Regions from separate parts of the Aeromonas enteropelogenes genome, predicted to be linked through region 1. Evidence: predicted binding sites of a transcription regulator. Region 1 holds the regulator's gene; each other region holds the start of a gene.
The links. Region 1 encodes sigma-54, which starts transcription at its own class of promoters, with help from an activator protein. Its sites were predicted from a motif close to TGGCACNGTTTTNGCTT; they were not measured.
Positions count from the first base shown of each region.

Region 2: fliE (flagellar hook-basal body complex protein FliE) is a predicted target of sigma-54. The motif match lies at 5,670-5,686, and genes of this name have one in related genera.
Region 3: flgB (flagellar basal body rod protein FlgB) is a predicted target of sigma-54. The motif match lies at 1,455-1,471, and genes of this name have one in related genera.

Region 1 covers NZ_CP083625.1:1,027,204-1,036,954, forward strand. Annotated here, with positions in the region: gene rapZ (RNase adapter RapZ) at 1-213, opposite strand, end outside; gene ptsN (PTS IIA-like nitrogen regulatory protein PtsN) at 259-705, opposite strand; gene hpf (ribosome hibernation promoting factor) at 708-995, opposite strand; gene LA321_RS04800 (RNA polymerase factor sigma-54) at 1,017-2,456, opposite strand; gene lptB (LPS export ABC transporter ATP-binding protein) at 2,522-3,247, opposite strand; gene lptA (lipopolysaccharide transport periplasmic protein LptA) at 3,251-3,778, opposite strand; gene lptC (LPS export ABC transporter periplasmic protein LptC) at 3,765-4,325, opposite strand; gene kdsC (3-deoxy-manno-octulosonate-8-phosphatase KdsC) at 4,322-4,876, opposite strand; gene LA321_RS04825 (KpsF/GutQ family sugar-phosphate isomerase) at 4,876-5,871, opposite strand; gene mlaF (phospholipid ABC transporter ATP-binding protein MlaF) at 6,079-6,879, shown strand; gene mlaE (lipid asymmetry maintenance ABC transporter permease subunit MlaE) at 6,879-7,658, shown strand; gene mlaD (outer membrane lipid asymmetry maintenance protein MlaD) at 7,666-8,157, shown strand; gene mlaC (phospholipid-binding protein MlaC) at 8,167-8,799, shown strand; gene LA321_RS04850 (STAS domain-containing protein) at 8,796-9,068, shown strand; gene ibaG (BolA family iron metabolism protein IbaG) at 9,068-9,325, shown strand; gene murA (UDP-N-acetylglucosamine 1-carboxyvinyltransferase) at 9,344-9,751, shown strand, end outside.
Region 2 covers NZ_CP083625.1:2,596,837-2,606,587, forward strand. Annotated here, with positions in the region: gene LA321_RS12295 (SRPBCC family protein) at 1-89, shown strand, start outside; gene glk (glucokinase) at 287-1,327, opposite strand; gene LA321_RS12305 (MurR/RpiR family transcriptional regulator) at 1,608-2,462, shown strand; gene pyk (pyruvate kinase) at 2,625-4,064, shown strand; gene befA (beta cell expansion factor BefA) at 4,290-5,069, shown strand; gene LA321_RS12320 (hypothetical protein) at 5,219-5,602, shown strand; gene fliE (flagellar hook-basal body complex protein FliE) at 5,726-6,043, shown strand; gene fliF (flagellar basal-body MS-ring/collar protein FliF) at 6,055-7,758, shown strand; gene fliG (flagellar motor switch protein FliG) at 7,751-8,812, shown strand; gene fliH (flagellar assembly protein FliH) at 8,882-9,685, shown strand; gene fliI (flagellar protein export ATPase FliI) at 9,743-9,751, shown strand, end outside.
Region 3 covers NZ_CP083625.1:2,856,018-2,865,768, forward strand. Annotated here, with positions in the region: gene LA321_RS13470 (chemotaxis protein CheV) at 1-404, shown strand, start outside; gene LA321_RS13475 (CheR family methyltransferase) at 423-1,247, shown strand; gene flgB (flagellar basal body rod protein FlgB) at 1,499-1,897, shown strand; gene flgC (flagellar basal body rod protein FlgC) at 1,897-2,316, shown strand; gene LA321_RS13490 (flagellar hook assembly protein FlgD) at 2,332-3,078, shown strand; gene flgE (flagellar hook protein FlgE) at 3,089-4,468, shown strand; gene flgF (flagellar basal-body rod protein FlgF) at 4,621-5,367, shown strand; gene flgG (flagellar basal-body rod protein FlgG) at 5,382-6,170, shown strand; gene flgH (flagellar basal body L-ring protein FlgH) at 6,185-6,856, shown strand; gene LA321_RS13515 (flagellar basal body P-ring protein FlgI) at 6,865-7,962, shown strand; gene flgJ (flagellar assembly peptidoglycan hydrolase FlgJ) at 8,006-9,073, shown strand; gene LA321_RS13525 (FlgK family flagellar hook-associated protein) at 9,077-9,751, shown strand, end outside.

The DNA of each region.
Region 1 (9,751 bases):
CAGCAGATTCTCCAGTTTTTCCGAATCATTCGGCAAGTTGCGCACGTCTATGCTGACTGCCAGCTTGTCGTACTGGCTCTCGACCGAAACGATCAGCTGGGGCAACAGGTTGACCGGCAGGTTGTCCACACAGTAATAACCCAGATCTTCCAATACCCTCAGGGCTACGGTTTTACCGGAGCCCGAGCGTCCACTTACCACGATTAACTGCATCTTGTTCCCTCACGCCAAAACGGGTGTGTGATCCTGGCCTGTATATCAGGCTGAGGTCATGATCTGATAGAGCTCTTCATCGCTGGTTGCCTGGCGTAACTGGCGGCATACCGCCTTGTCACCCAGCTTGGAGGCCATCAGGGAAAGGGTCTTGAGATGCTGTTTGCACTCGCTTTCCGGTACCAGCAGAGCAAACAGCAGGTCAACCGGTTGATTGTCGATGGAGTCGAAAGGGATGGGATCGGCAAACGTCATCAGAATAGCGGTGGGCGGAAATTCATCGTCGATACGACCATGAGGGATCGCGATACCGGCACCGATCCCGGTACTGCCCATTTTTTCGCGGGCCAGCAAGCATTCAAACAGCGCCTGGCGTGAGGTGCCCAGGCGCTCGGCGGCCAGCTCGCTGATGATTTCGAGGGCCCGTTTCTTGCTAGTACAAGGGACTGCACTCTTGGTGCAGTCCCGACTCAGTATGTGTTCAAGTTGCATGGTTATTTTTTATTTAACTTGTCTTTATGCTTGATGATCTGCCTGTCCAGCTTGTCGAGCAGGGTATCTATCGCGGCATACATATCGGCATGCTCGGAGTTGGCGAAGACCTCACCGCCACTGACATGCAGTTTGGCTTCGGCGATCTGGTTCAGTTTTTCCACGCTCAGCACCACATGCACGTTGTTGATGTGGTCGAAGTGACGCTCGAGTTTGGCAAATTTGTTATTCACATAATCACGCAGAGCTTCGGTAATCTCGACATGGTGTCCGGTCAGGTTAATTTGCATAACGTCATCCTTTTGTTTTGCCTAAACCAGGCGTTTGCGCTGATTGGAAGGTGGGATAAACAGGGATTCGCGGTACTTAGCGATCGTGCGTCTAGCCACCATAATACCCTGTTCGGCCAGCAAATCCGCGATCTTGCTATCACTTAGCGGCTTGGCGGGGTTCTCCGCCGTCACCAGCTTCTTGATGAGCGCACGGATTGCGGTCGATGAGCACTCTCCTCCTCCTTCTGTATTCACATGGCTGGAGAAAAAAAACTTCAGTTCGAAAATACCGCGGGGGGTATGCATGTATTTCTGGGTTGTTACACGGGAGATGGTCGACTCGTGCATTTCCACCGCTTCGGCGATATCGTTGAGCACCATCGGCTTCATCGCCTCTTCACCATATTCGAAAAAGCCCTGTTGCTGCTCGACGATGCAGCTGGCCACTTTCAACAGGGTGTCGTTACGGCTCTCAAGGCTCTTGATGAACCACTTGGCTTCCTGCAAGTGGGAGCGGATAAACTGGGTATCCGTGCTGCTACGGGCATTACGTGCCATAGCGGCATAGGTCTCGTTGACCCGAATGCGCGGGGATGAATCGGGATTGAGTTCAACCACCCAGCGATTCTGCCGTTTGACTACGGAGACGTCCGGGATCACGTACTGGGAGTCGCTCTGGATGATGCCGTTGCCCGGCCGCGGCTCCAGCAGCTGGATCAGATCCAGCACCTCCTTGAGGTCGCTCTCCTTGAGCCGGGTCTTGCGGGCCAGGGTGCGGTAATCGCGATTGCCAAGCAGATCCATGTGCTCCTGGATCACCTCCTTGGCCTCACTGATCCAGGGAGTCTCGGGGTCGTACTGTTCCAGCTGGATCAGCAGACACTCCTGCACCGAACGGGCGGCAATTCCCACGGGATCGAAGTGTTGCACCCGCTTGAGCACGACCTCGATTTCATCGAGTTCGACCTCCACTTCGTCGCTGCTCACCGCCGCCTGAATATCTTCCAGCGACACTGTCAGATAACCGGATTCGTCGATGGCATCTATGATGGCAAGCGCGATGGCGGCATCCACATCGCTGAACGGGGTGAGGCGCATCTGCCACAACAGGTAGTCCTGCAGGTTCTCGGTGGTCTCCCCCTGGTAGACGGTGTCATCCCCATCATGGATGGGTCCGGCACTCTGGGCCGTCCCCGCGGAATAGACCTCGTCCCAGGTCGTATCGACCGGCAACTCGTCCGGCATCTGATCCTGGGCCATGGCATCGCTGGAATCCAGCTGGCTGGCATCAACCTGATCTTGCGGGGATGTCTCCTGCACCTCGCTCTCTTCCTGCTCCAGCAGGGGATTGTTTTCGAGCGCTTGCTGAATTTCCTGCTGAAGTTCCAGAGAGGAGAGCTGGAGCAGACGAATCGCTTGTTGTAATTGCGGCGTCATGGTCAGGGATTGACCGAGACGCAACTGTAATGTCGGCTTCATCTACGTCGGGATATCCTTATGTTCAGCGAGGCACGCGGCAAAGGAAATGAAGGCATGCCCCCTTACTATAGACTGAATTGATCGCCCAAATAGACGCGCTTGACCTGCTCATCGGCGAGGATATCAGCCGGCGCACCTTCAGCAATCATCTGGCCGTGGCTGACGATATAGGCCTTCTCACATACGTCCAGAGTCTCTCTGACGTTGTGGTCGGTGATCAAGACGCCCAGCCCCCTATCTTTCAGGTGCTGGATGATCTTCTTGATGTCTATCACAGAAATGGGATCCACACCGGCAAACGGCTCATCCAGCAGGATAAAGCGCGGCTCCGCCGCCAGGGCGCGGGCAATTTCGACCCGGCGCCGCTCGCCACCAGACAAACTCTGACCCAGGTTGTCGCGGATGTGGGTGATGTTGAACTCTTCCAGCAGCTGTTCGACCTTGTCTTCCCGCTCCTCGCGACTCAACCCCTTGCGAGTCTGCATGACTCCCATCAGGTTGTCGAACACCGAGAGACGGCGGAAAATCGAGGCTTCCTGCGGCAGATAGCCGATGCCGTTGCGGGCACGCACGTGCATGGGCTGCAGGCTGATATCCTGATCATCGATGGTAATGAGACCAGCGTCCCGCTGCACCAGACCGACGATCATGTAAAACGAGGTCGTCTTGCCGGCACCGTTGGGCCCGAGCAAGCCGACGATCTGGCCTGTGCCAACCTCCAGACTCACATCACTGACCACCATGCGGCGCTTGTAGCTCTTCTGCAGGCCCACTGCTTTCAATACTGCCATGGCTTATTTTCCCTGGGTCTGCTGATCGGCCGGCTTGTCGAAATTCTCTACCTGATCTGGCAGGAAGACGGTTTTGACCCGCTGGTTCGGTGTCTTGCTCTCGGCGATCATCTTCTGTTTAACGATGTCGTAGCGGATCAGGTCACCATTGACCTGACTATCTTCCTGCTTGAGCTGGCCATTGCCGGTGATGGTCACTAGGCGCTTCTTCAACTCGTAGCGAATGCTGTTGCCGTGGGCGTTAACCGGCTTGCCGTTGTCCAGGATCTGGAAGAAGGTAGCGGGCTTGCCATAAGCGGTCATCACCTCGGCCCCTTTCTCGCCGGAGCGGGTCACAACCACCTTGTCGGCCTTAATCTTGATAGTGCCCTGAGTGATGATCACATCCTGCTCGAAGGTGACGCGATTATCCTGCATCTCGGCCACCTGTTTGATGGCATCGACATAGACCTTCTCGGCAAAGTCGGACTCTTTGGCGGTCACAACACCGCAGAACAACAGGGCTGCGAGGGCCAGATTAACGTTTTTCATTGAAATAGATGGCATGACCTTGATCCAGTAACTCAAAATATTTGCGGTCCAGATGGCCTTTCAGGCCAACCCCTTCGGTCTGGAAATCCTGACCCAAAATCTTCACTTCCCGGTTGCTACGCACATCCTGGGTCACCAGGTCCAACTCCAGATAGGGAGTATCGAGCGTGGAGATGAAGGAGGTGGGCAGCAGACCGTCCAGATGCACCTTGTCCCGCATGATCACGTTGTCATCGGTGTTGAGCACACCAGTGTCGGCTGTGACTTTCCATTCAGCCTCCCCCTTGTCATCGAACATGTAGACGACGGGCTTGTCGAATGTCGCCTGCTCGATGATCTGGTAGTACTCGGCATAGGCCGACTCCAACCGTTCGGTACGCTTGCCGTTCACATCGAAACGGGTGGTCACCAACTCTTTGGCGACAAAATCCGGCTGATAATGCTCGGTTTTTACCGTGCTCTCCGGCACCAGCTCCACCTTGCTCAACTGCCAGGCGACCAAGGCAACCAGAAACAGCAGGGCAAACAACAGGGTCTGTCTGTTCATACCGATGCCTCAGGCTGGTAATCTTCGTGCCCCTGGGCCTGCAGGATCAGGTCGCATACCTCGCGCACCGCACCTGTGCCGCCAGCCAGGCGGGTCACCATGTCGGCCCGGCGCAAGACCAGAGGATGGGCATCGGCTACCGCAATACCAAGGCCACAAGCCTCCATCACCGGCAGATCTATGGTGTCATCACCCATGTAGGCGGCCTGCGACGCATCCAGGCCCAGCTTGGCCAGCAATGCCTCGAAGTGGGGCAATTTCTTGTCCGCCCCCTGCACCACGTGATTCACTCCGAGACTCTTCATCCGATCACTGACGATGCGGGAATTGCGCCCCGTGATGATGGCGATCTCGATCCCGGCGTTGAGCAGCGCACGCATGCCTGCACCATCGCGGGTACAGAAGGTCTTCAGCTCCTCGCCGTTGTTACTCATATAGATGAGGCCATTGGAGAGTACCCCATCCACATCGCACACCAGCAGGCGGATTTGCGCCGCCTTGTCATACTGGCTGCGCGTCACCGGACCATAAAGGGTCGGTACGTTTTGCATCAAATTACTCCGGCTTTCAGCAGGTCGTGCATGTTGAAGGCACCCAGCGGGCGCTTGTCTCCATCCACCACCAGTAATCCGTTGATCTTTCTGGTTTCCATCAGTTTGACGGCTTCCGCCGCCATCATTTCCGGCCCTACGGTAACACAGTTGGCGGTCATCACGCGGCTGATCGGGGTGTGATGGATGTCCACCTGCTGATCGAGAATGCGGCGCAGGTCGCCATCGGTAAAGAGTCCCGCCAGCAGACCGTGCTGATCGACCACCGCCGTCATGCCGAGTCCTTTGCGGCTCACCTCCAGCAACGCCTCGCTGATGGTGGCATCAATAGAAACCTGGGGCAACAGATCACCACTGTGCATCAGATCGCCGACCCGCAGCAACAAGCGCTTGCCCAGCGACCCGCCCGGATGGGAGAGAGCAAAGTCATCGGCGGTGAAACCGCGCGCTTCCAGCAGGGCCACCGCCAGCGCATCCCCCATCACCAGCGTCGCGGTGGTGCTGGAGGTGGGGGCGAGTCCGAGCGGACAAGCCTCTTTTTCCACCTTGATGCACAGGTGCACATTGGCCTCCTTGGCCATGGTAGAAGCGGGGTTGCCGGTCATGCAGATGAGCGGTATGCCGCGGCGCTTGAGCACCGGCAGCAGGGCCAGGATCTCGTCGCTCTCGCCCGAGTTGGAGATGGCGATAATGAGGTCGCCTGTGGAAATCATCCCCAGATCCCCATGGCTGGCTTCCCCCGGATGGAGGAAGAAGGCGGGAGTGCCGGTGCTGGCCAGGGTCGCGGCAATCTTGCTGCCGATATGGCCAGACTTGCCCATCCCTGTGACCACTATCTTGCCACCACAACGCAGCACCATCTCGCACGCCTTGTCGAAGGCGTCATTCAGATACTGGTAGAGTCCATCAATCGCTTGCTTTTCCGTGTCCAGCACCGCGCGGGCACTGCGACGAAAATCGAACAGTTTAGACACTTTCTCAGGCTTTACAGACATAAAGACACAGCTCCGGGCCGAAATTAGCTGCGGGATTATAAAAAAGTCTGTCCGGATAAGCGAATCGGATGGTGGATCCCCGGCAGGATGACGCACTTTGTTACACAAATTTGGCGTACAAACGGGCTGCCAGCCTGTTCAATAGTTGTTCCTTGATGTTGCTTAGACCTAGACTAGCCCATAAAATTCGCTCCTCATTTGCACCGGATGGACAATTGTTTGAACAATGACCTGATCACCATCTCCGACCTGACTTTCAGTCACGGAGATAGGCTGTTGTATGACGGGATCAACCTGACCATTCCCCGTGGCCAAGTCACCGCCGTCATGGGCCCGAGCGGCATCGGCAAGACCACCTTGCTGCGGCTGATCGGTGGCCAGCTCAAGCCCGAGTCCGGTCACATCCTGTTTGACGGGGAAGATATCCCCAGCCTCTCCCGTTCGCGCCTCTACGAGGTGCGCAAGCGGATGAGCATGCTGTTTCAGAGCGGCGCCCTGTTCACCGGCATGACGGTCTACGACAACGTGGCCTTCCCGCTGCGGGAGCACTCAGGTCTGCCGGAAGAGCTGATCCACACCATCGTCATGATGAAGCTGCAGGCCGTGGGGCTGCGCGGGGCGGCGAAGCTGATGCCATCCGAGCTCTCCGGCGGCATGGCACGGCGCGCGGCGCTGGCACGGGCCATCGCGCTCGACCCCGACCTCATCATGTATGACGAACCCTTCGTCGGTCAGGATCCCATCACCATGGCGGTGCTGGTGAAGCTGATCAAGGAGTTGAACAATGCCCTCGGCATCACCTCCGTCATCGTCACCCACGATGTGAAGGAGGTGCTCGGCATCGCCGATTACGCCTACATCATTGCCAACCGCCAGGTAGTAGCCCACGGCACGCCGGCGCAACTGCGCGAGGAGCACAACCCCGAAGTCGAGCAGTTCCTGAAAGGATTGCCCGACGGTCCTGTTCCGTTTCATTTTCCGGCAGGCGACCTGCTACAGGATCTCTGATGTTGACAAGCCAAATAAGCAAGCTGGGACGACGCGGCGTACGTTTCATTACCGCCATCGGCCGGGCAACCATCATGTTGTTCCATGCGCTGGCGGGCAAACCCGAGCCGCGCAAGCACTTCCCGCTGCTGATCCAGCAACTCTATGTGGTCGGGGTGCAGTCGGTGGCCATCATTCTGGTGTCGGGTCTGTTCATCGGCATGGTGCTCTCCTTGCAGGGTTACAACGTACTGAAAGACTTCGGTGCCGAGCAGAGCCTGGGCCCTCTGGTCTCTCTCTCCCTGCTGCGGGAACTGGGTCCTGTGGTGACCGCCCTGCTGTTTGCCGGCCGCGCGGGTTCTGCCCTGACCGCGGAAATCGGCCTGATGAAGGCCACCGAACAACTCTCCAGCCTTGAGATGATGGCGGTAGACCCCCTGCGCCGAGTGGTGGCACCCCGCTTCTGGGCCGGGGTCATCAGCATGCCGCTGCTGGCCTTCATGTTCAGCCTGATCGGCATCTTTGGTGGCAAGCTGGTCGGCGTGGACTGGCTGGGAGTGGATGAAGGGGGCTTCTGGTCCGCCATGCAGGCCTCCGTCGACTGGCAGGATGACATCATGCAAGGTGCCATCAAGAGCCTGATCTTCGCCCTTGTGGTCACCTGGATTGCCCTTTTCAACGGTTATGATGCCAAGCCGACCTCGGCCGGGATCAGCCAGGCCACGACCCGCACCGTGGTTCACTCATCCCTGGCCGTGCTCGGTCTGGATTTTATACTCACCGCAGTCATGTTTGGATAAGGTAAAGATGAAGTTCAGCAAAGTAGAATTCCTGGTCGGCCTCTTCATGCTGGCTGGCATCGGTGCCATTCTGGCACTGGCTCTGCAAGTGGCCGGTTTGAGCTTCAAACCGGAGGGAGAAACCTATACCCTGCACGCGCATTTCGATAATATCGGCGGCCTGAAAGTACGCTCTCCGGTCAAGGTCGGTGGCGTGGTGGTCGGTCGGGTGAGCGACATTACACTCGACCCGCAAACCCAGGTTCCCGAAATCACCCTGCAGATGCAAAAGAGTGCAGGCGAGTTTTCCGAAACCAGCTCTCTCTCCATCCTCACCTCCGGCCTGCTCGGCGAGCAGTACATAGGTCTGACCCCGGGCTTCACCGATGAGGATATGGGCACCGGCATGCTCAAGGATGGTGACATGATTGAAGACACCAAATCCGCCATCGTGCTGGAAGATCTGATTGGCAAGTTCCTCTACAGCCAATCCTCCGACAGCAAATCAGACAGCAAGTAAGGAGTAACCATGTTCAAGAAGATCGCCCTGCTGCTGGGCCTGATGACCAGCATGCTCTTTTCCCTGTCCGCCCAGGCCGCGGTGGACGCCACCGATCCCAATGCGCTGGTCGACATGGCCGCCAAGCAGACCTTCGCTCGTCTGAAGGCCGATCAGGCACAGATCAAAAGCAACCCTGACCACCTGCGCGTCATCATCCGCGAGGAGCTGCTGCCCTACGTGGATAACCGCTTCGCCGCCTACAAGGTGCTTGGCAACCAGATCAAGCAGACCACCCCGGCCCAGCGCGACGCCTTCGTCGAGGTCTTCACCGAGTACATGGTGAGCTCCTACGCCGATGCCCTGGCCCACTTCGACAAGCAGACCGTCAAGGTCGAGCCGGGCAAGGCACCCAACGGCAACATCACCGCCGTCAACGTCAGCGTGAAAGAGGCCGGCAAGCCGGACATCTTCCTCGAGTTCAAGCTGCGCAAGAACAACAAGACCGGCGAATGGAAAGCCTTCGACATGGTCGCCGAGGGGATCAGCCTGCTCTCCGCCAAACAGAGCGAGCTAGGTGGCCTCATTCGCCAGGACGGCATCGATGCAGTGATCGCCCAGCTGCGCGAGCACAACGCCAAGCCGCTGGTGATCAAGTCATGATCTTCAGGGGCGAGCTGCAGGCGCCACAGGTCAATGACCTGTGGCAACGCCGCGCCGACTGGTGGCAGGATGACAAGCTGGAGCTGAGCCAGGTCACCACCCTGGACTCCGCCGGCCTGGCCCTGCTGGTCAAATGGGCAAAAGCCGCCCTGGCACGAGGCGCCACACCGCAACTGGTGGGCGCCTCCACTGATTTCTATACCCTGGCCAACCTCTACGGGGTGGCCAGTCTGTTTCAATCAACCCCGCTCACAACTGAGGACGCATAATGCAAGTCTCTGAAATTGAAGCGATACTCCTTGAGGCTCTGCCATTGTCCGAAGTCCATGTCAAAGGGGATGGCAGCCACTACCAGGTGATTGCCGTCGGCGACATGTTTGACGGTATGAGCCGAGTCAAGAAACAGCAGGCCATCTATGCCCCACTGATGGACAAGATCGCCAGCAACGCCATTCACGCTCTCTCCATCAAGGCCTTTACCGAAGCCGAGTGGAAGCGCGAACGTAAATTCCTATTGCCCTCCTGATTTGGTAACGAAGTAACCATGGACAAATTCAAGATCACCGGCCCCTGCACCCTCTCCGGTGAAGTGACCATCTCCGGCGCCAAAAACGCCGCCCTGCCGATCCTGTTCGCCACCCTGCTGTGCGACGAAGAGGTTCAGCTCTCCAACGTGCCGCGTCTCAAAGACGTGGGCACCACCATCAAGCTGCTGGAGATGCTGGGCGCGACCACCAAGGTGAATGGCAACGTCACCGTGCTGGCCGGTGCCGTGAACAATCACGTGGCCCCGTACGAGCTGGTCAAAACCATGCGCGCCTCCATCCTGGCCCTGGGCCCGCTGGCTGCCCGCTACGGTGCCGCCGACGTCTCCCTGCCCGGTGGCTGCGCCATCGGTGCCCGCCCGGTCAACCTGCATGTGCACGGCCTGGAGCTGATGGGTGCCAAGATC
Region 2 (9,751 bases), 1.6 Mb from region 1:
TGCCAAGGTTGCAGTACCGGTTTACCCACGGGCCCATCGACTGGAACAATCCCCCCGACAAATCCCAGCTCAAATCCCTGGCCCAGTAAGCCGGACATAAAAAAAAACCGGCCAAAAGGCCGGTTGAAACAGTTCAGGCTTGTCAGGTGACAAACGTAACCAGTGGATGAGAGAGGTTTCCACTCCATGTGAAGTCCTGCCCTCTTGATTACGTGACGTCACTTTATGTCATGGTCACTGAATCGAGGCTGAACCATGGCATGATCCTTGCCCTGACAGGCTTTGCTCAGATCTTGAGTCCCATCGACTGGCGCAAATAGGCACCCGCGCCGAGCAGTCCCGGACCTTCATGGGTGATCAGAAATACCGGGATATCCTTGAGGTAGGATTTGAAACGCCCCTTGTCTTCAAACGCCACCCGAAAACCCGATCCGGTAAAGAACTCCTGGAAGCGCGGCACTATGCCGCCCGCAATATAGACGCCGCCAAAGGTGCCCATGTTGAGTGCCAGGTTGCCGGCAAAACGGCCCATCAGCACGCAGAACAGGCTCAAGGTGCGGCGACAGTCCAGGCATGAGTTGGCCAGGGCGCGCTCGGTAATGTCTTTCGGCGCCAGTGATTCGGGTTCGCGACCATCGGATTTCACCAGGCCGCGATAGAGATTGACCAGCCCCGGACCAGAGAGGAAGCGCTCGGCCGAGACATGACCCAGTTCACCACGCATCACCTGCAAAACGGCGTCCTCCTCTTCGCTGTTGGCGGCAAAATCCACATGCCCCCCTTCGCCCGGCAGGCTCAGCCACTGCTCACCCGCCTTGACCAGATGGGCCACGCCAAGGCCGGTGCCAGCCCCATAGATGGCGATGGGTTTGCCTGCCACGGGGGCCCCTCCGCCCAGCTGGATGCGATCCGCTTCCGGCAGCACGGGAACGGCCATGGAGACGGCGGTAAAGTCGTTGATCACCAGCAGGCGTTCAAGACCGAGATTGGCCTGCATCTCCTTGATAGAGAATTCCCAGCTGTGGTTGGTCATCGCGACCCAGTCACCATTGATGGGGCAGGCGATGGCGATGCAAGCCTCGCTTACTTTTGCTGCGTGCTCATCCAGATAGAGGCGTACGACGGATTCGAGAGAGGGGTGGGCAAGACCTGAATAGGTTTTTGCCTGGGAGATAGTGCCGGTGGCCAGCTCACACAGGGCCAGACGCGCATTGGTACCGCCGACATCGCCGACCAGCGCATGGGTATGCTGCATAACAACTCCTTCGTTACAGGCTTTGGACGACCGTTGGCGTCCCGAGATTATTGTTGGATTGTGACGGACCATTCTATCCGAGCTCGGCCCCGCTCACCCACCGGAACGGCACAAACGTGCGCCTGCTCACAGTGTTGTTGCTTTGCAACATTTGTAAGCGCTTTCAGGGCTAGGTGACGTTTTGTAACGAAAAGTACGAAATAATTAGAGATGAGTCATACTTTGTATGGCAGGTGTTAGTTGCGATAACCACTTGTCTTGTATAGTCATCAAGTTGATTGGAAACCTGCTTAGCCGTAAGTTGAGTGCAAAGACACTGAAGCTAAATTACAAAAAATGCCTGGTGGTGATGATGAATACCCTTGATAAAATTACAAACAACTTGGAAAGTTTCAGTAAATCAGAACGCAAGGTCGCCGAGGTGATCCTGGCGTCTCCCCAAACTGCCATTCACTCCAGCATCGCCGCCCTGGCCAAAATGGCCGACGTCAGTGAACCGACCGTCAACCGTTTTTGTCGTCGTCTCGATACCAAGGGTTTTCCCGATTTCAAACTGCACCTGGCCCAGAGCCTGGCCAATGGTACACCCTATGTGAACCGTCACGTAGAGGCGGAAGACGGCCCCGATACCTATACCGCCAAGATCTTCGAATCCACCATGGCCTGCCTGGATGCGGCCAAAAACAGCCTGGATATCTCAGCCATCAATCGCTGCGTCGATATCCTGACCCAGTCCAAGAAGATCAGCTTCTTCGGCCTTGGCGCCTCTTCGGCCGTCGCCCGCGATGCCCAGAACAAATTCTTCCGCTTCAACATCCCGGTAGTGAGCTTTGATGACATCGTCATGATGCGCATGAGCTGCATCAACAGCTCAGAGGGGGATGTGGTGGTGCTCATCTCCCACACCGGCCGCACCAAGGCGCTGGTCGAGATTGCCGCGCTGGCCCGCGAAAACGATGCCACCGTCATCGGCATGACCGCCAAGGATTCGCCGCTGGCCCGCGAGTGCAACCTGGTGCTCTCCATGGATGTGCCGGAAGACACCGATGTCTATATGCCGATGGCCTCCCGTATCGCCCAGCTGGCGCTGGTGGATGTGCTGGCGACCGGTTTCACCCTGCGCCGGGGGATGAAGTTTCGCGAAAACCTGAAAAAAGTGAAAGAGGGACTGCGCGAATCCCGCTTCGATACACCGCACTCTTCCTGAATCGTCGGGGGGTGACCCCCGGCTGTCTATGCCACCCTGCTTTGGTGTAGTATTGTAATTTAATAACAAAAGCCACCCAGATGGCTGGCAAACGGATGCCTGTCGGCATCCGCTTGATGGGGCAGAATTTCAAGTCATATCAACTTCATATTGGAGTCTTTCATGCCTAGACGTACAAAGATTGTAACCACACTCGGTCCGGCTACCGACCGCGAAGGGATCCTGGAAGGGATCATCCGCGCCGGCGCCGACATGGTGCGGATGAATTTCTCTCACGGCACTCCTGAAGATCATATCCAGCGCGCCAACCAGGTGCGTGACATTGCTGCCAAACTCGGCCGCCACGTGGCCATCATGGGTGACCTGCAGGGCCCGAAAATCCGTGTTTCCACTTTCAAGGATGGCAAGATCTACCTGGCCATCGGTGACAAGTTCGTGCTGGACGCCGCCCTCGGCAAGGGTGAAGGCTGCCAGGAGCAGGTGGGGATCGACTACAAGAGCCTGCCTAATGACGTGGTGCCGGGCGACATCCTGCTGCTGGACGACGGTCGTGTGCAACTGAAAGTCGAACGTGTCGAAGGTACTCGCATTCACACCACAGTGACTGTTGCCGGCCCGCTCTCCAACAACAAGGGCATCAACAAGAAGGGGGGCGGCCTCTCCGCGCCGGCCCTGACCGAGAAAGACAAGGAAGATATCAAGACTGCCGCCCGCATGAATGTGGACTACCTGGCAGTCTCCTTCCCCCGCTGCGGCGATGACCTGCGCTACGCCCGCGAGCTGGCCCGCGAAGCCGGTTCCAACGCCAAGATCGTGGCCAAGGTCGAGCGCGCCGAAACCGTCGCCACCGACGAGGCGATGGAAGACATCATCCTTGGCTCCGATGCCGTCATGGTGGCTCGTGGCGATCTGGGCGTCGAGATCGGCGACCCCGAGCTGGTGGGTGTGCAGAAGAAGCTGATCCGCTACTCCCGTCGTCTGAACCGGGTGGTGATCACCGCGACCCAGATGATGGAGTCGATGATCAATGCGCCGCTGCCGACCCGTGCCGAGGTGATGGACGTCGCCAACGCCGTGCTGGACGGCACAGATGCAGTGATGCTCTCCGCCGAAACTGCCGCCGGCCAGTTCCCCATCGAGACAGTGACCTCCATGGCCAGCGTCTGCGTGGGCGCCGAGAAGCACCCGAGCCTGAACGTCTCCAACCACCGCATGAGTTACACCTTCACCTCGGTGGAGGAAGCCGTCGCCATGTCCACCATGTATGCGGCCAACCACCTGGAAGGGGTCAAGGCGATCGTGGCGCTGACCGAATCCGGCACTACGCCGCTGCTGATGTCCCGCATCAGCTCCGGTCTGCCGATCTTCGCCCTGTCACCGCACAACAAGACCCTGGCCTGGACCAATCTCTACCGCGGCGTGACCCCGGTGCTGTTTGATGGCGACGAGACCAAGCCGGTCTACGAAGTGTGCCGCGACGCGCTGGACGTGCTCAAGGCCAAGGGACTGCTGCAAAGCGGCGACATGGTGTTGCTGACCCACGGCGACAAGATGGAGACCGTCGGCAGTACCAACACCTGCAAGGTGATGATGGTCGAATAAGGCCTTTCATCCGCCAATACAACCAGAAAGCTGTTCACCGCGAGGTGAGCAGCTTTTTTATATTCGTCTGCCGGGCCGGTTACGAGGACTCATTGGCGGGAGAGGCCGGGGATAGTGTGGGTCTCTGGCCTAAGCGGCACCCCACGGCTAAAACATGGTATGGTTTGCTGTCACTGCTGAAGACAGATTGCTTGTTACACCGCGAAGCATACGAGGAGATCTGGCATGAATCCGGGTAAAAAATGGTTGATGGCCCTGTCGCTGGGGCTGGTGTTGTCACCGGCTCACGCGGACTGGGCCAAGTTGAAAGAGGCGGCGTCCGATCTCGGCACTGCGGTCAGCGAGACCAGCAAGGAGGTCTGGCAGGATGTCAGCGATTTCTCCAAAAAGAGCTGGGCCTCCGTCTCCGCCTGGGGCGAGGATGCGTTCAATACCGCCGGTGTCTGGACTGACAAGAGCATCGCCACCGGCAAGGAGTGGCTGGCGGTCGCCGACAAGAAGCTCGACGAGATGCTCGAACCCGAGACCCCGGAAGAGGCGCGCCTCGCCCTCAACACCATGGCCGATACCGCGCTGGTGAGGTTGTTCAACGAGCAACCTTCGGCCAAGTTGCTATTTGACAAGGCATATGGTTATGCGGTGTTCGATTCGCGCAAGTTCTCCCTGATGCTCCATACCAATCAGGGGGCCGGGGTGGCAATCGATCGCACCATGGGCAAGCACACCTACATGAAGATGTTTGGTGCGGGTATTGCCGCGGGTCTGGGGGGCAAGTTTTACCAGCAGGTGATCCTGTTTGAAGACAAGGCGCGATTTGATGCCTTCGTCACCCAGGGATGGGAAGCGACCTCGGAAGTGGGGGCCGTCGCTGGCAAGGAGAGCGCCGAGCTCACCGCCAAGTACAACGGTGGCATGGCCATCTACCAGATCGGCGAGAAGGGGTTGCTGCTGGACGCCAATATTTCCGGCTCCAAATACTGGATCGACAAGGATCTGACCCAGTGATTGCGCAGGCTTTGAGCAACCGCATCTTTTTCTTCGCTCACAGTGAATTGTTGTCTGTTTAAATGACGCAACTTGCAGTAAAAAGAGGGCCATCGGCCCTCTTTTTCATGGGCGCAAGCAGGATTTGTCAGCAGAACAAGGAGAGTGGCATGACACAAGCAGCAGAACAGGACGGGATGGACGCGGCCCCGAGCTGGGACAAGCAGAGCGTCTATCTGCGTCTGCAGGATGGGATCCCCATGGCCTTCTGGGTCAAGGGGGAGCAGGTCTCTCCCCTCGAGCCCAACCCTGAAGGATCGCAATATCGCGGGCATTTCGGCTGGGGGCGTGCTGATGAGGCGACCATGGCCCTGGCGGATGCCATCGTTGCCAGGCTGGTGGTGGAGAGACTGATCCCTCCCGAGCTGGCGGCGAGCCGCGCGGGTTACCTTCACAACGAAGTGCTGGTCAAGCTGCCCGCCGGGGAACACTACGATCTGCATCTGAGCTATCTGAGGCTGTTGCTGGGCGAGGGGGCCGTGCCGCGGCCGTAACTGGCGCCGGTTCGTCATCGCCCTCTGCGACCACCCAATCCCCTGGCCTGAGGACATTTTTCCTAATTGGCACTCTTATTGCTTGGTGCCTGTCAGCGTCAATGATTTGTCTGGGGATGAAAAATGGAAATTAGTGCAAGCAGCCTGATGCAAGAGATGCAGGCCCTCAAGATTGAGGCAGGCGCCACACCGCTGACACAACCCGGTCGCCAGGTGACTTCCGATTTTGGCCAGTTGCTGCAGCAGGCACTTGGCAACGTCAACGAATTGCAAGGGGCTGCCAACGATCTGCGCACCCGTTTCGATATGGGTGACAAGTCGGTGGATCTGTCGGAAGTCATGATCGCAGGCCAGAAGTCCTCCATTGCCTTCGAGGCAACGGTACAGGTCCGCAACAAGATGGTCGATGCCTACAAGACCATCATGAACATGCCAGTGTAAGGATTTGAATCGTGGCTACTGACCAAAACGGCGAACTGCTGATGAACGATGAGGGCACCGCCGCCCTCGATGAAAATGAGCAGAAGAGTTCGGCGCTGGGCTTTCTGTCCAACACCGACGTGCTGCGGCAAATCACTCTGATCCTGGGGCTGGCCATCTGCCTGGCCATCGCCGTCTTCATTCTGTTGTGGGGCAAGGAGCCGGACATGCGTCCCCTCGGCACCTACACCACCCAGGAACTGGTCAAGACCCTCGATTTTCTCGATCAGCAGAAGATCCCCTATCAGGTGGATGGCAAGAGCGTGCTGGTCAGTGCCGAAAACTACCCCAGCATCAAGCTGGCCCTGACCCGTGCCGGTCTGGTCAATGCGAGCGACATGACCAATGACGGCGAAGATATTCTGCTCAAGGATTCCAGCTTCGGCGTCAGTCAGCGGATGGAGAGCGAGCGCCTGAAATTGAGCCGCGAGCGCCAGCTGGCCAGCGCCATCGAGCAGTTCCAGAGCGTGGCCAGTGCCCAGGTGCTGCTGGCCATCCCCAAAGAGAACGTGTTTGCCCGCAACGAGCGCAAACCCAGCGCGACCGTGGTACTCAAGCTCAAGGGCTCCGCCCTCAATCAGGGGGAGGTGGACTCCATCGTCGACATGGTCGCCTCCGCCGTGCACGGCCTGGTGCCGACTCGCGTCACCGTGACCGATCAGAACGGCCGTTTGCTCAACTCCGGCTCCCAGGATCCCGTCTCTGCCCAGACTCGCAAGGAGTTTGCGATGCAGCAGAAGCAGGAGCTCGAATACAAACAAAAAATTGACGCTATCCTGATCCCGGTGCTTGGCGCCGACAATTATACGGCGGAGGTCGATCTCTCCCTCGACTTCTCCCAGCAGGAGCAGACCCGCAAGACCTACAATCCCGACTTGCCGGCGGTGCGCTCCGAAATGACTCTGGAGGAGAATAGCTCCAGCGGCAGCAACGGCGGCATCCCGGGGGCCCTCTCCAACCAGCCCCCCGCCGCCTCCAACATTCCCGAACAGGCGACCGGTGGCGAGTCCGGCTCCGCCGCCTCGGGCCGTTCCCGCAAGGAGGCGACCCGCAACTTCGAACTCGATACCACCGTCAGCCACACCCGTCGCCAGATGGGGGGCATTCGCCGCATGACCGTCTCGGTCGCGGTGGATTACAAGTCGGTGACCGGTACCGATGGCAAGGTAACTCGCGAGGCGCGCACCCAGGCCGAACTCGATACCCTGCGCCGCCTGCTCGGCGGTGGCCTCGGCTTTGATGTGACCCGGGGTGACACCCTGGAAGTGGTCGCCATTCCGTTCAACCGTCCCGAGCTGGAAGTAGTGGGTGAGCCGCCGCTCTACGAACAGCCCTGGTTCTGGCGCGCAGTGCGCATCGCTGCCTCTGTGCTGGTCATCATAGTGCTGATCGTCACCGTGGTGCGCCCCATGCTCAAGCGCCTGCTCTACCCGGATGCCAAGCCGGAAGGAGAACTGGATTTCGACAACCACACCGTGCTGGGTGGCGACGACGAGCTGAGCCTGTTGGCGGCCCAGGCGGAAGCCGAGCCCGTGTTCGGACTGCGCGATGGTCAGCTCAAGCTGCCTGATCTGCACCGGGATGAAGACTTGCTCAAGGCGGTCCGTGCGCTGGTGGCGAACGAACCGGATCTGGCCGCTCAGGTCATTAAAGAATGGGTAACCAAAGATGCCTGAAGAGAATAAAAGCCAGGTCACCGGTAACGATATCACCGAAAGCCAGCGTCTGATCCTGGATCAGATGTCCGGCATGGAGATGGCGGCGGTATTGATGCTGAGCCTCAACGAGGAGGATGCCGCCCAGATCTTCCGCCACCTCGAACCCAAGCAGGTGCAGCGGCTCGGCATGTCGATGGCCTCCATGTCCGACTTCAGTCACGATCGGGTGGCGGCGGTGCACCGTCAGTTTATCGACGACATCCAGAAGTACACCAATATCGGTATCGGCAGCGAAGACTTCGTGCGCAAGGCGTTGGTGGCGGCCCTTGGCGAAGACAAGGCGAGCAACCTGGTGGATCAGATCATCTTAGGGTCAGGTGCCCGCGGCCTCGACTCCCTCAAATGGATGGATGCTCGCCAGGTGGCCAGCATCATCCAAAACGAGCACCCGCAGATCCAGACTATCGTGCTCTCCTATCTCGAGCCCGAGCAGTCCGCCGAGATCCTGAGCCAGTTCCCGGAGCAGGTGCGCCTGGATCTGGTGATGCGTATCGCCAACCTGGAAGAGGTACAACCGGCGGCACTGCAAGAGTTGAACGACATCATGGAGAAACAGTTCGCCGGTGCGGCGGGCGCCCAGGCGGCCAAGATGGGCGGCCTGAAGGCGGCGGCCAACATCATGAACTATCTGGACACCAACATCGAAGGCCAGCTGATGGACTCCATCCGCGAGTCGGACGAGGAGATGAGCCAGCAGATCCAGGATCTGATGTTCGTGTTCGAAAACCTGATCGATGTGGACGATCGCGGCATCCAGACCATGCTGCGGGAAGTGCCCGGCGATCTGCTGCAACGGGCCCTCAAGGGCTCCGACGATCAGATGCGCGAGAAGATCTTCAAGAACATGTCCAAACGGGCCGCCGAGATGCTGGCGGACGATCTGGAGGCCATGGGCCCGATCCGGGTCTCCGAAGTGGAGGCCGCCCAGAAGGAGATCCTCTCCATCGCCCGCCGTCTGGCGGATGCCGGCGAGATCATGCTGGGCTCCGGTGGCGGCGACGAGTTCCTCTAAGCCATGATCAACAAGTGGTATGGTGATGGCGGGCCAGCAACTGGTCGCGACGAGGAGCGCTGCTGAAAGATGAACAACAAACTGCGTGGCTATGTGCGCCCGGACAACGATAACACCCAGGTAGAGACCTGGGGCTGGCCCGAGATGGAGGTCGAGTCCGAAGTCGAGACCAATGCGCTGGGACTCTCCCCCGACTGGTACCAGCAGGAAGAGGAGGTGGTGGAGCCGGAGCCCGAACAGGAGCCGACTCCCAGCATCACCGCCGAGGAGCTGGAAGCCATTCGCCAGGCTGCCTGGGAAGAGGGAATGGCCGAAGGCCGTGAGGCAGGATTTGCCAAGGGGCTGGAAGAGGGCAAGCTGGAGGGACTGCAACAGGGGCATGCTGCCGGCCTCGAACAGGGGCGCGAGGAGGGGCTGGCCATGGGCCGCGAGCTGGTGGAGCAGGAGATAGCCCACTGGCAGGAACTGGCCTCCCGATTGGCCAATCCCCTGAATGAGCTGGATCAGGCCGTGGAGCAGCAGCTCATCGCCCTGGTACAGCAGCTGGCCCGTGCGCTGATCCGCCATGAGGCCGAGACCTCGCCCCGTCTGCTGCTGGAGGCGCTCAAAGAGGGGCTGGCCCTGCTGCCCGCCGCCGAGCAGGGGGTCACCCTGATGCTCCATCCCGACGATGTGGTACGGATCGAGCAGGCGTTCGGGGCCGAAGAGTGCGCCAAGCGCCACTGGCGACTGCAAAGCGATCCCACCCTCTCCCCCGGCGATCTGCAGCTGGCGACCGAACTCTCCAGTATTGATCTGACCCTGGCTGGGCGTATTGATCAGCTGCTGCGCAACTTTCTGCGGGACAACGCATCCCGGGATCCCCATTCATGACAGCGTCCGGGTTGGCCGAGGCCGGCCCGGGCGTTTTTTCGTATCAGAGGAGGCCAGATGAGCGGC
Region 3 (9,751 bases), 1.8 Mb from region 1:
CTAGCGTTGAACACCCGACATTGGGTCGTCCCGTACTGGTGGCCGATGACTCCTCTGTTGCTCGCAAGCAGGTTCAGCGTGCGCTGCAGGCTATCGGAGTGGAGTGCGTGCTGGCCAAAGATGGTCGGGATGCACTGAACATGTTGCTGGAGATGGCCAAAAATGGCCCGATCAAGGATCAGATTGCACTGGTCATTTCGGATATAGAGATGCCGGAAATGGATGGTTATACCTTCACGGCTGAAATCCGGAATAATCCCAACCTCAAGGATTTGCATGTTATTCTGCATACATCCCTCAGCGGAGTATTCAACCAGGCAATGGTGCAGAAAGTCGGTGCGAACAATTTTATTGCCAAGTTCCAGCCTGATGAATTGGCCAAGGCCGTACAAAATGCACTCTGATAAAAGAAGAACAGCTGCATGAAGACACTTTCGGACGACTTATACAAACAGTTCAGCAATTTTCTGGCGATACAGAGCGGGATTGTGCTGGGCGATAACAAACAGTATCTGGTGAAGAGCCGTCTTTCACCCTTGATGGCTCAGTTTGGCATTGAGAGTCTGTCTGATCTGGTTACCCGTGCAATGAGTGTGCGAGAGCGTGACCTGAAAATGGCGGTAGTGGATGCCATGACCACCAACGAAACCCTCTGGTTTCGCGATACCTACCCCTTTCAGCTGTTGACCGACAAGATCTTTCCCGAACTGGGCAAGAGTGGCCGCCCTATCAAAATCTGGTCTGCGGCCTCTTCATCCGGACAGGAACCCTACTCGATAGCCATGACGGCGCTGGAGCAGCAGATGAAAAAGCCGGGCACCCTGCCGGGCGGCGTTCAGATCGTGGGAACCGATATTTCGACTACCATGCTTAACCAGTGCAAGGAAGGGGTGTATGACAGCCTGGCGCTGGCGCGCGGCCTCTCTCCCGAGCGCAAGAAGATGTTTTTCGAGCCCTGTGGCGACAACAAGATGCGGGTGGTCGAGCGAGTCAGAAAATTGACCACCTTCAGACCGCTCAACCTGCTGGAGAGCTACAGCCTGCTCGGCAAATTTGACATTATTTTCTGCCGCAACGTACTCATCTACTTTGCGCCGGAAGTGAAGTCGAAGATCCTTAACCAGTTTGCTACCAGCCTTAACCCGGGTGGTTACCTGATGTTGGGAGCGTCTGAATCACTGGCCGGGCTGACCGACCGGTTCGAGATGATCCGCTGCAATCCGGGGATTGTCTACAAGGTCAAATAAGCCTTGGGGCCATGCCATCCAAGGGTTTGCGGGATCCTCTCGCATCATATGAATCATCAATGAGGGAAGCGACAGCTTCCCTCATTTTTTTATCTGACTGTACCTGTCTGTGCTTGATCGTGACTGACAGTATGCCTGCCTCTTTGAGCGACCCACCGCCAAGCCGGGGATTGTCTGTCCGGGCATTCTATTGATATGAAACTTTTCTGGCATAGCTCTTGCTAATGAATACTCCAAGCAGGAGGTGTGCTATGGCTATTTCATTCGACAAGGCATTCGGGGTTCATCAATACACCCTGAGCGTGCGTGCCAAACGGGCAGAAGTGCTGTCCAGCAACATTGCCAACGCGGATACCCCGGGTTTCAAGGCCAGGGATCTCAATTTCGCTCAAGCGTTGCAGGAAGCCCAGCATCAACAGGGGTTTGGATTGGCGACCACCAGTGAAAAGCACTTTGCCCTGAATATGGATGCGCCGGGAACCGTGCAGTACCGCAACCCGCTGCAACCTGATACCGGTGATGGCAACACGGTGGATGTGCAGCAGGAGCGCAGCGAGTTTTTGCGAAATAGCCTTGAATATCAAACCTCCCTCGAATTCATGAATGGCAAGATCAGCGGCCTGCTCAAGGCCCTGAAAGGAGATCAGTGATGAGTTTGTTCAAGGTCTTTGACATAGCAGGCTCGGCCATGAGTGCCCAATCGGTACGACTCAACACTGTGGCCAGCAATATGGCCAACGCAGACAGTGTCAGTTCGAGTGTGGAGGCAACTTACCATGCCAGGCGGCCAATTTTTGCCGCCCAGCTTGACCAGGCCATGTCGGATAAACAGGGGTCAGTCGGCGTTGAGGTGAAGGGGATAGTCGAGAGCAAGGCTCCCCTGCTCAAAGAGTACAACCCCAACCATCCCATGGCGGACAAAGACGGCTTCATCTTCAAGCCCAACGTCAACATGGTGGAAGAGATGGCTGACATGATCAACGCCTCGCGCAGTTACCAGACCAACGTTCAGGTTGCAGATTCGGCCAAGAAGATGCTGCAGCAGACGTTGAACCTGGGCAAATCTTGATAGGAGTGCTGTCACATGGTTGATATCACCAATACGCTGGGCGGGGTCAGTACGACAAGCCAGACATCGGGCACGAGCACGACCCCGAAGAAAGAGCTGGATCAGGCGTCATTCCTGAAACTGCTCACCATGCAGCTCTCTTATCAGGATCCGTTCAAACCGGTGGATAACGCCCAGACGCTGTCGCAGATGACCTCCATGTCGACGTCTGATGCCATCAACCAGCTGTCGACCCAGATGGGGAGCCTCAACGACCTGATGACCTCCAGCCAAGCGTTGCAGGCGTCGTCTCTGGTAGGGCAGAGCGTCCTTATTCCCTCGGATACCGGTTATCTCGATACAGATGGCCAGGTTTCCGGTGTGGCGGCAGTCGGCGGGCAAAAGCTTTCCAACCTCAAGATCACGGTCGAGGATGAAAAGGGTCAGGTCATCAAGGACTTCGTCATCAATGGTGAGCAGCAGGGCAACGTGCCGTTCACCTGGGATGGTACCGACAAGGATGGCAAGCCTGCTCCAGCCGGCAAATACAAGTTCAAAGTCAGTGGTACCGATGCCAGTGGCAAATCGGAGAGCATACCTGCACTAACTTACGGCCAGGTAGAGAGTGTGACCCTGGGGAGCTCGGCTTCTCCCACCAGGGTACAACTCAAAGGGCTTGGGTCCATCATGCTGACGGATATTCTGGAGATCTCCGGCACCAAGAGCAAACCTGAAACAACCCCTACGCAATCAACTACACCTAATTCCTCAGCAGTGATTTAAGGAGCTGAACATGTCATTTAACAACGCTTTAAGTGGTGTCAACGCGGCACAGAAAGACCTTAACGTCACCGCTAACAACATCGCCAACGTCAACACTACCGGCTTCAAGGAATCACGTGCCGAGTTTGCTGACGTCTATGCCAACTCCATCTTCGTCAACGCCAAGACCCAGGTCGGCAACGGCGTGGCAACCGGTGCGGTGGCGCAGCAGTTTCACCAAGGGGCGCTGCAGTTCACCAACAACTCGCTGGACCTGGCCATCCAGGGTAACGGTTTCTTCGTGACCTCAGACGGGCTGACCAACCTGGATCGCACCTACACTCGTGCCGGGGCTTTCAAGCTCAACGAAAACAGCTACATGGTCAATAACCAGGGCCACTATCTGCAAGGCTACGAGATCAACGATGACGGTACCCCCAAGGCGGTGAGCATCAATGCGACCAAGCCGATCCAGATTCCGGATCGGGCCGGTGAGCCGGTTCAGACCAGCAAGATAGAAGCGAGCTTCAACCTGCCTTCAACCGCGACCCCGCTGCCGGCGGGTGGTACGGCAGCCGTGCCTCCAGCCATTCCGGCGGATGCGTCGACCTTTGATCCGAAAGATTCGAAAACCTACTCATCCTCGACCTCGGTGGTGGTTTACGACTCGCTGGGTGAACCCCATACCATCACCCAGTACTTCATCAAGGAGGCCGATCCGGCCGATCTGACCAAACCAGCGGATCCCACCTCTTGGCGCATGTACCTGTATGAAGGGGACAAACCCATCGACATCGCCGGTGGCTCAGCCCCGACCATGGCGGCAGGCCTGAGCCAGGCCCCGTTGGGTGCCCGTATCCAGTTCGGCGCCGATGGCAAGATGATCACCCCGACCAGCCCTGCCGTCATCACGACCGAAGCGCTGGGTGCCGGTGGTGCCGGTATCATCACCAACGGTGCCGATCCGACCCAGCAGGTGGAGATCAAGCTGGGCACCATCACCCAATATGCCTCGCCGTTCGAAGTCAACAAGTTGACACAGGATGGCTCTACCGTCGGTCGCCTGACCAAGGTCGAAATCACTCCGGATGGCATCGTCTCCGCCACCTACAGCAACGCGACCACGGTCAAGGTCGCCATGGTGGCCATGGCCAAGTTTGCCAACTCCCAGGGGCTGACTCAGGTGGGGGACACCTCCTGGCGTCAATCCCTGCTCTCCGGCGATGCGTTGCCCGGTACGCCCAACTCGGGTACCTTCGGTAGCATCAAGTCGTCGGCACTGGAGCAGTCCAACGTCGACCTGACCAACGAGCTGGTGGACCTTATCACAGCGCAGCGCAACTTCCAGGCCAACTCCCGTTCGCTGGAAGTCAACAGCTCACTGCAGCAGACCATATTGCAGATCCGCTGATCTCTCTGATAGCGAGGCGCCTTTAGGCGCCTCGCGCTTTTCTGTCCCGCCTTCGACTACCCGCAAATCACCCCGTCACCGAGCCAAATTTACGCTGTTGGCATCCAAATTGCAGTTATCCCCTCAGAGTCATCTGTTTGACGGAGGATCCCATGGATCACCTGCTTTACATCGCCATGTCCGGGGCCAAGGAGAACATGAACAGCCTGGCTGTTCGTGGCAACAACCTGGCCAACGCCAACACTATCGGCTTCAAGTCTGATTTTGAGCAGGCCAGAAGCATGCAGGCGTTTGGCGAGGGCTTGCCGTCACGGGTATTTGCCATGACGGAGCGGCCGGGCCAGAACCTGCAGCACGGCATGCTGATGACGACCGGACGGGATCTGGACGTGGCCGTGGATGGCCCGGGCTGGATTGCGGTACAGGATCCCAAGGGGGGAGAGGCCTTTACCCGCATGGGTAACCTCCAGGTGAGTGCCACGGGCAATCTGCAGACCTCGACCGGGCTCAACGTCGTGGATGACGGTGGCCGCCCCATCGTGCTGCCGATGCCAATGGAAAAGATCGAAATCAACCGGGATGGCACCATCAGTGGCCGTCCCGAAGGGGCCGCCGCCAACCTGCCGGAGGATTTCCAGCGGATCAAGCTGGTCAACCCGGCCGCTGATGCGGTGGAGAAAGGGCAGGATGGCCTGTTTCGCCGCAAGGATGGCCAGAACGAGGCGGCCTCCGCCAATGTCGGCTTGATTGCCGGCTCCCTCGAGGGGAGCAACGTCAATGTGGTTGACGAGATGACCAACCTGATCCGGCTGCAACGTCAGTTCGAAACCCAGGTCAAAATCATGAAGACGGCCGAGGAAAATGACGAGGCCCAAACCCAGCTGCTGCGTATCAGCTAATCAAGGAGTTTTACATGAATCCTGCACTCTGGATCAGCAAGACCGGGTTGGATGCCCAGCAGACCAACATCTCGGTCACCTCGAACAACCTGGCGAACGCCAGCACCGTCGGCTTCAAGAAGTCGCGGGCCATCTTCGAGGATCTGCTCTATCAAAACATCAACCAGCCAGGTGGCCGCTCCTCGGCGGATACCGAACTCCCCTCCGGCCTGATGCTGGGGGCCGGTGCCAAGGTGGTAGCGACCCAGAAAAACCACAGCCAGGGCAACGTCCAGACCACCGATAACTCGCTGGACCTGATGATCAGCGGCCGCGGCTATTTCGAAATCCAGCTGCCGGATGGTAGCGCCGCTTATACCCGCAATGGTCAGTTCACCCTGAACGACGAGGGGACCATAGTGACCCCGGGCAACGGTTATCCCCTGCAGCCCGAAATCCAGATCCCGCAGGATGCCCAGAGCGTCACCGTGGGGGAGGATGGCCAGGTCTCGGTCCAGCTCAAGGGCGATGGTGCTTCCCAGGTGGTGGGCCAGATCAATATCTCAGATTTCGTCAACCCCACCGGCCTGCAGCCGATGGGGGAGAACATGTTTGTCGAGACCCAGTCCAGCGGCGCGGCCATTCAGGGCACCGCCGGGGCTGACGGGATCGGGGTGATCAAACAGGGCATGCTGGAGACCTCCAACGTCAATGTGACCGAGGAGCTGGTCAATCTCATCCAGGCACAGCGTGTCTACGAGATGAACTCCAAGGTGCTCTCCGCCGTCGATTCCATGACGTCCTTCCTGATCCAGCGAACCTAATTAGGAGGTCCAGAATGAAAGCCGTATGGATGCTGGGATTACTAGTGCTGGGGGGCTGCTCGTCCACGCCCTATACACCCAGACCGGATGACCCCGAGTTTTCTCCCGTCTACGGGGAGTCGGAGCCGGTATCGGTCAAACCCACCGGAGCCATTTTTCAACCGGATCAGGTCAATGGCATCTATTCGGACATCAAGGCGCACAAGGTGGGTGACATCATCACCATCGAGCTCGCCGAATCGACCTCGGCGTCCAAGAAGGCCAACACCCAGAGTGGCAAGGACAACAAGTTCAACCTGGATACCGTCACCCTGGGTGGCGTGCCGGTGACGGCCAGCCCCTACGATCTCTCCGCCAACATCGGCCAGAACAGTGCCTTCAAGGGGCAGGCCAAGGCGGATCAGAGCAACAGCCTGCAAGGCAACATCTCGGTCAGCGTGGCCAAGGTGCTGCCCAATGGCAACCTGCTGGTACGGGGCGAGAAGTGGATCATGCTCAACAACGGCAACGAATATATCCGCATCACGGGTCTCATCCGCCCCGAAGATGTCTCCTCGGAGAACAGCGTCTCCTCCCAGAAGGTGGCGAATGCCCGCATCTATTACGGCGGCACCGGTGATCTGGCCAATAGCCAGGAGCAGGGATGGCTCACCAGCTTTTTCAATGGTCCCTGGTGGCCGCTCTAGGAGATGTTATGAAGTCACTGCGTCTTGTGGCCCTGCTCTGCTGCCTGTTGCCCCTGGGGGCGGCCCACGCCGCCCGCATCAAGGACATCAGCTCGGTGGAAGGGGTGCGTAGCAACCAGCTGATCGGCTATGGCCTGGTGGTGGGCCTGCCCGGTACCGGCGAGAAGAACAACGCCTTCACCGAGCAGACCTTCCGTACCATGCTGAACAATTTCGGCATCAAGGTACCGGACAACATCAAGCCCAAGATCAAGGACGTGGCGCCGGTGGCCATCCATGCCGATCTGCCCCCCTTCTCCAAGCCGGGGCAGACCATAGACGTGACCGTTTCCGCCATCGGCGAGGCCAAGAGCCTGCGTGGCGGTACCCTGCTGCAGAGCTTTCTCAAAGGGTTGGATGGCCGGGTTTATGCGGTCGCCCAGGGCAGCCTGGTGGTTGGCGGTCTGGGGGCCGAGGGGGCCGATGGTTCCAAGGTGGTGATCAACACCCCGACCGTGGGACGTATCGCCAATGGCGCCACCGTGGAGCGGGAAGTGCCCAACTCCTTCAGCCAGGGGGATACCATCACCTTCAACCTCAATCGCCCGGACTTCACCACCGCCCGCCGTCTGGCGGACGTGGTCAACGATTTGGTCGGCCCCAACACGGCCCAGGCCCTCGATGCGACCTCGGTGCAGGTCTATGCGCCGCGGGATCCGGGCCAGCGCGTCTCCTATCTCGCCACCATCGAGAACCTGGAGGTGGATCCGGCCAACGAGGCGGCCAAGATCATCGTCAACTCCCGCACCGGTACCATCGTCATCGGCAGCGAGGTACGCCTCAAGCCGGCCGCCGTCAGCCATGGCGGCCTGACGGTGACCATCGCGGAAAACCAGCAGGTGTCCCAGCCCAATCCGCTCTCCGGCGGCCAGACGGCGGTCACCAACAACTCCACCATCAATGTGCAGCAGGCCGAGGGACGCATGTTCAAGCTGGATACCGGCGCGACCCTGGACGATCTGGTGCGGGCAGTGAATCAGGTCGGGGTGGCCCCCGGCGATTTGATGGCGATCCTCGAGGCGCTGCAGCAGGCGGGTGCCATCGAGGGCCAACTGGTCATATTGTAACAAGCGGCAAGGGGTTGCCGTGGGCGGCAATGAGGTATGAGAAATGGCAGAATTTGACAGCAACAGCGGCATGAATCTCGGGGTCGTACAGGATATCCAGAACCTGGATCGCCTGCGCCAGATGAGCCAGAGCGAGAGCAAGGAGGGGAAAGCAGAAGCGCTGCAGGCCGCCTCCCGTCAGTTCGAGTCCATCTTTACCCAGATGCTGTTCAAGGGGATGCGCCAGGCCAACCAGGTGCTGACCCAGGACAACCCCATGAGCAGCAGCTATACCCAGTTCTATGAGGGGATGCTCGACGAACAGCGGGTCGCCGACATGTCCAGCAAGGGCGGCCTGGGGCTGGCCAACATGGTGGCCAAACAGCTTTCGCCCGAGACCTTCACCCACAACGATGGCCGCATCCTCAAGATGCCCCAGCGTACCGAGCGGGTCTACAAGCCCTATCAGCCGCCCACCGCTGCCGCCAATGATTTGATTGAAGCCTCAAAAGTTGGCAAAGATTTTGCTGAAAAGGAGATGGCGCAAGAGAAACATGACCTTGCCGCGCCGCGCCGGACTCACCGCACCGTGCCTCCGATGGGGCCCAGACACAGCGCTGGCGCGACTGCGCAGGATGGCAGCCAGGGTTTTGACACTCCGCAGGAGTTCGTCAACCGCCTGATGCCGCTGGCCAAGAAGGCGGCCGACAAGCTGGGCCTGAGCCCGGCGGTGCTGGTGGCCCAGGCCGCCCTTGAGAGTGGCTGGGGCAAGCGGGTGATCCGGGATGGCGAAGGCCAGATAACCCACAACCTGTTCGGCATCAAGGCCGATCCGCGCTGGCAGGGGCCGAAAACCGTGGTCAGCACGCTGGAGTATGAGCAGGGGGTGGCTTCTCGCCAGAAGGCGGCCTTCCGTTCTTACGAATCGTTTGAAGAAAGCTTCAACGACTACGTGGATTTCCTCACCTCGGGCACCCGCTACAAGGGGGCGCTGGCCAAGGTGGACAGTCCGGACCGCTACTTTGAAGCCTTGCAGCAGGCGGGATATGCCACGGATCCCCACTATGCCAGGAAACTGAAACAGGTATTGCGCAGCGATGCCATTGCCCAATACAACGAAAGGGAGCTGTAACGTATGGCAAGCGATCTGCTTGGAATTGGTACCTCGGGCGTGCTGGCACAGCAACGCCTGCTGCAGACCACCAGCAACAACATAGTCAACATCAACAGCCAGGGCTATGTGCGCGAGCGGACGCTGGTTTATACCAATTCCATCGGATTGGGCACGGGGGACATGGTGACTGAGCGGATCATCAACAGCTATGCCCAGGGGGAGATGCGCCGGGACACCTCAGCCTATCACGCCTCCGCTACCCGCTTTGAACAGCTCTCCACCGTTGACGGCCTGCTCGGGGATACCAGCAACAGCGTCGGCACGGCCATTACCTCCTACTTCAAAGCGTTTCACACCGCCAACGAGTCCCCTGCCGAGATTGGCGGGCGCAAGACCACCATGACTGAACTCGGCAATCTGGTGAACCGCTTCCACACCCTCTCCGGTCAGTTCGACACGCAGATGGATACCATCAACAAGCGCATCGAGGACGAGACCAAGCAGGTCAACAGCCTGCTCAACAGCATCAATGATCTCAACCAGGCCATCCTGCGCACCCAGGGCTCTCCCGAAGAGAACCTGATGCTGTTCGATCAGCGAGACGAGGCCATTCGCCAGCTTTCTGAAAAGATGGACATCCGCACCGTGCCCCAGGCCAATGGCAGCATGCTGGTCAACCTCAGCACCGGTCATTCG